Regions from separate parts of the Arsenicicoccus sp. UBA6765 genome, predicted to be linked through region 2. Evidence: riboswitches for the same ligand, from Rfam matches in the RefSeq annotation. Region 2 holds a riboswitch; the other holds the start of a gene.
What was found. A riboswitch is a leader RNA that binds a small molecule or an ion and turns the genes downstream of it on or off. The one in region 2 is predicted to bind cyclic di-AMP.

Region 1 (2,447 bases), on a different contig from region 2:
CCGCGCTCGGCCCGGCAGACTGGTGGCTGCACGGCAGGGGCCGGGCACGCTGCGCCGGGGGGACGCAGCGTGCCCGGCGCCTCCGGCGCCGACAAGGGGGGGATCGGCGCGCAGCACGACGAAGCCCCCTCCGAGGCGGAGGGGGCTTCGTCGTGCTGCTCGAGAGGGCTCGACCGATCAGGCGCGGCCGTAGCTCACGTTCTTGCTCCAGATCTTGTGCAGGCCCGTGGTGCGGCCGGTGCGCGGCGAGTCGTACATCATGCCGCCGCCGGCGTAGATGCCCACGTGGAAGGCCGGGGAGCCGAAGAACACGAGGTCGCCGGGCTGCGGGGAGGACACGCGACGGGTCGCGCGCTGCTGAGCGGCAGCGGTGCGCGGGATGGACTTGCCGTTGGCGCGGAAGACATAGCTCGTGAAGCCCGAGCAGTCGAAGCCGGCCCTGGTGGTGCCGCCGTAGCGGTAGTAGATGCCGGACAGGCTCGCGGCGGTGCGGAGCACGCCACCGCCGGCGACGGCGCGCGGAGCTGGGTTGGCGGCCTTCTTGACGACCTTGCGCGCGACGGTGCGGCGCACGGCGGTGCGGGAGGCGCGGGTGTAGGTGCGGTTGACGCGTCGCACCGCGGTGCGACGGTAGGTGCGCGAGGTGCGGGTGTACTTGCGCTTGGTCGTGTAGCGCTTACGCTTGACCGTGGCCTTCTTGCGCTTGACGGTGGTGCGCTTCTTGACGGTCCCGCGGACCCTCTTGAGCTTGGACTTCTTGACGCCGGTGAGCGATACGCGGCCGAGCTGGCCGACGGCGGCGACGGAGGGAGCAGCAACGCTGGCGGGAGCAGCGGCAGCGGCCGGGGCGGCCGTGGCGGGCATCGACGCGGCGATGACCATGCCACCGGTGGCGGCGACGACACCCGCGACCTTGGTGGCCGGCGCGGCGGCGTGCTTGGCCGCCTTGATCAGGAGACTGGCGGAGGAGACGTCGGCAGCGCGGTGCCGACCGGGGGTGCTAATGGACACAGTTGACCTCTCGAACGCCTACGAAGTTAGCTGTCGGGTTCGGGCGGAAAGGTATGGCCCGGCCACTCTCGTGGCTTCACCCCGGGACGCTTGCGCGCCAAGGTGGGTCCCCCGCTCCTGTCAGCGGAATAAGCAGAACAGCAGAAGTGACAGGACTCGGCGTCTCCTGCTGCAGCCCCTCCAGGGGGAGAAGGGCCGTGAAAGAAGGTAACGGACACCCCCGGGATTGTCACGTTCAGATCACAGGCAGGTGAATCACAGGCGCCCTCCGTGGGTACGGCTGCTAGTGCCCGCACCGGACACACATGCGTGCGATAACCACTCTCAGTCGGACGTCACGGTGTCCACGAACACATGGCTCGCCACATCCACCGGGAGCGAAACCCCCTGCGAGTCAGTGGAATTCACGCCCACGACGATCACCCGGTCGCCCTCCGAGGTCACCCGAACCCGGCCACCGGGCAGCGCTCCAGCGGCCGTCAGCAGGCCGAGAGCCTCGTGATCCACCTGCACCGGCTCGCCGATCCGACGGACCGTGACTGTGACGGAGGTCACGGAACCATCCACGACGGAGTGCAGCGGGACCAGTCCGGGGTCCTTGCCGTCCGTGCCGACCGACCCCAGCTCGTCCAGACCGGGGATCGGGTTGCCGTACGGCGAGACGTGGTCGTCGCCGATGAGGCCGAGGATCTTGCGCTCGACCCGCTCGCTCATCACGTGCTCCCAGCGGCAGGCCTCGTCGTGGACGTGCTCCCACTCCAGGCCGATCACGTCCAGGAGCAGGCGCTCGGCGAGGCGGTGCTTGCGCATCACGCGCATCGCCCGAAGCCGACCGTCGGCGGACAGCTCGATCTCGCGGCTGCCGGCCACGTGCAGCAGACCGTCCCGCTCCATGCGGGCGACCGTCTGGGACACCGTCGGCCCGGCGTGACCGAGTCGCTCGGCGATGCGGGCGCGCAGGGGCTTCACGCCCTCTTCCTCCAGCTCGTAGATCGTGCGGAGGTACATCTCGGTCGTGTCGATCAGGTCAGTCACGGGTCAAGCCTGCCACGCGCGCCTGTGGACTTGCTTTGCGCCGCGCACGACGCAGCGCCGCCCGGCACGAGGACGGGCAGGATCGGGCAGATCAGGGCATCTTGCGGTGCCGCCGCCAGGACGCGGCGTCGTCGAGGTCGCCCTCCCCCACCCTCTCGTAGGCGATGCGGTCGTGCAGGCGCGACGGCTGACCGGCCCAGAACTCGATCTGGTCGCACGCGATCCGCCAGCCGCAGAAGGACGGCGGCATCGGGATCTCGGCCTCCTCACCGTCACGGGTGAAGCGGGCGGCCTGCTCGGCATACCGCCGCTGCAGCTCCTCCCGGCCGTCGACCGGCGAGGACTGCTCGGACGCCCAGGCGCTGACCTGGGAGCCCCAGGGCCGGGTGCGCCAGTAGCCC
Region 2 (2,447 bases):
CGAGCCTGGCGCCGTCGCGTCCTGCTGCCTCGGTCCACCCCGCGGGCCAGCCCGTCGCCCAGACCTTCCCTCCCGCTGCTGCGACGACCCCGCCTGGCGCCGGGGGATCGGCATACGGCCTGGAGCCCCGTCAGGACCAGCGGCCGCCGGTGCCGGTGGGAGACCCGCGCGTCGGCAAGCCGGCCCGCACGGCCCAGCTGATCGGCCTCACCGGAGCCGTCGCGGCGCTGGCTACGACCTGGCCGATGATCGCCGTGGGGCTGGCGCTGGTGTGGTCGGTGCTGGCGCGCACGGTCGACCGTTCGGTCACCGCGACCGTGCTGCGGCGCCACGAGGCGGGCGGGGCGCGCGGGACCGACGTCGCGGTGGCGGTCGCCCGCAGCCCCTTCCAGCTGCTGGCCGCCGCCGTGAGTACGCTCGCCACCGGGCTGCTCGGGATCCTCGTGACCGTGGCCGTGATGTTCGCGGTGTCGTTGGGCAGCTCGCTCGTCGGTGTCCCGCAGGCGCCGACCGGGGCCGTGCCGCTGGCGGTCGGAGCCCTCGTGGGGTGCTGGTCCTGCTGGTGGGGCGCGGGCGGGGTGTCGCTGCGACGCGGCTCGCGCATGCTCATGCGAGGCCTCACCCCGGGGCAGCTCACCCGGGAGATCGTGACGGCGCTGCTCGTGGCCGCCGTGCTCGGGCTGGGGCTGTGGGCGCTCCTGCGGCACGGCGTGCCGGTGTGGTGGCCGCTGCAGGGCGACCCGCTGACCGGCCGCACGGTGGACTGGCAGTTCTGAGGTCCGAGCCGGCGCCGCGCGGGTGATAACACCCCTGGTCGGCGTCCAGGTGGGGTGGAGACGTCGTCGTCCCGATCCACCAGGTGGGGGGTAAACACGCCGAGACGGGGGCCTGGGTTTGGGATCGTCGGCGCGACGTGCCTATGGTCGACGAGCGCCGTAGGCCGACGTCCGCAGGACCCGGTCGAGGTGTGTCGCGGGGGCCATCCCCCGTCTCGGGGCACAACTGTATAGACCCGAATTCACATGTAGGACATGCCCGCTGCGCCGAGCAGCACCCGACGGGCATCGTCGCCGGACACCATCCATCGTCCGGGTCCTGGGGTGCTGGTGGAGGACCCACTCACGAGCTGCGAGAGCAGCGTGTGCCGACCTGCGCGAGCAGGTCTTGGGGTGAAGCCGCTACTGCGGCCGGACACCTGACCGTCCGAACCCGACAGCTCACTTCACAGGCGTCGTCAGGAAAGGATCTCTGTGCGCTACGCACCTCGTCACGCCATCTCCTCGACCCGTCGCACCGCCCGCTGGGCCACGACGGGCCTCGCCACCGCTGCCCTCACCGTCGGCGGCGGCATCGCCACCGCCGGCAACGCTCAGGCCGCAGACGGCGTCTGGGACCGCGTCGCTGCCTGCGAGTCCGGCGGCAACTGGTCCATCAACACCGGCAACGGCTACCAGGGTGGGCTGCAGTTCAAGGGCAGCACCTGGCGCGCCTACGGCGGCTCCGGCTCGGCCGCCTCGGCCTCCAAGGCCGAGCAGATCCGGGTCGCCAAGCGCGTCCTGGCCGCTCAGGGCCCCGGCGCCTGGCCCGTCTGCTCCCGCAAGGCGGGTCTGACCCGCAGCGGCGGCGGCGCCGACAGCAGCAGCCCGGCCACGACCTCGCGCGCCTCGCGCTCCACCGAGCGCAAGGTCGTGTCCTCCTCGGAGCCGCGCAGCACCAAGCGCTCCACCTCCAAGAAGGTCGTCGAGCAGGCCGCGCCGAAGCGCGCGACCACCAAGCGCTCGACCACCAAGGCCACCTCGCAGGGCTCGGCCTCGTCCTACCCCGGCGCCAGCGCGTTCGTGCTGGGTCACAAGGATCCCGCGGTGACCCTGCTGGGCAAGCGCCTGCAGGCTCACGGCTTCGGCAGCTTCTACAAGGTCGGCGCCGGCCCGACGTTCACCCAGGTGGACAAGGCGGCGGTCGCGGCCTTCCAGAAGTCCCTGGGCTGGAGCGGCTCCGACGTGAGCGGCTACCCCGGTCCGGTCACCTGGGCCAAGCTCATGGCCCCGGCCAGCTGACGCGAGCCTCAGGCACGCATCACCTCACGTGTGGGGGTCGACCCGATCGGGTCGACCCCCACACGCTTGTGCGCGTCCGAACATGTGGTTTCCGACGCGAACTGACACGCTCACGACGTAGATGTGACGCATCCCACAAAGACGCACCGTACGTAACGGAAACAAGGGGACATCCGGGACCAGAGCGGGCCATCACGGGGGCGATTGGTCACTGTGAGCGACCACCACCGAAGCCTGAGTCGAACCTGTGGTTTGTCTCGAACGTATAACGGGCCCTAGAGTCCTCCTTGACGTCGCCGCCGCCCCTCCGGGCCCGGCGGCTTGTCGCGGAGAGAACCTCTCCGTCTCGGGCACAACTACATACCCCCGAAATTCAGCAGCGCATGCCCC

Region 1: it holds a riboswitch for cyclic di-AMP, as region 2 does, so the genes downstream of both, B4K29_RS17915 (C40 family peptidase) here and B4K29_RS18165 (transglycosylase family protein) in region 2, are expected to answer to the same signal.

What each region holds. Positions count from the first base shown of each region.
Region 1 is NZ_DKGR01000063.1:209,451-211,897, forward strand. It holds gene B4K29_RS17915 (C40 family peptidase) at 178-1,011, opposite strand; cyclic di-AMP (ydaO/yuaA leader) riboswitch at 1,012-1,156, opposite strand; gene B4K29_RS17920 (metal-dependent transcriptional regulator) at 1,336-2,046, opposite strand; gene B4K29_RS17925 (pyridoxine/pyridoxamine 5'-phosphate oxidase) at 2,138-2,447, opposite strand, start outside.
Region 2 is NZ_DKGR01000065.1:25,096-27,542, forward strand. It holds gene B4K29_RS18160 (serine/threonine-protein kinase) at 1-776, shown strand, start outside; cyclic di-AMP (ydaO/yuaA leader) riboswitch at 1,059-1,246, shown strand; gene B4K29_RS18165 (transglycosylase family protein) at 1,251-2,057, shown strand.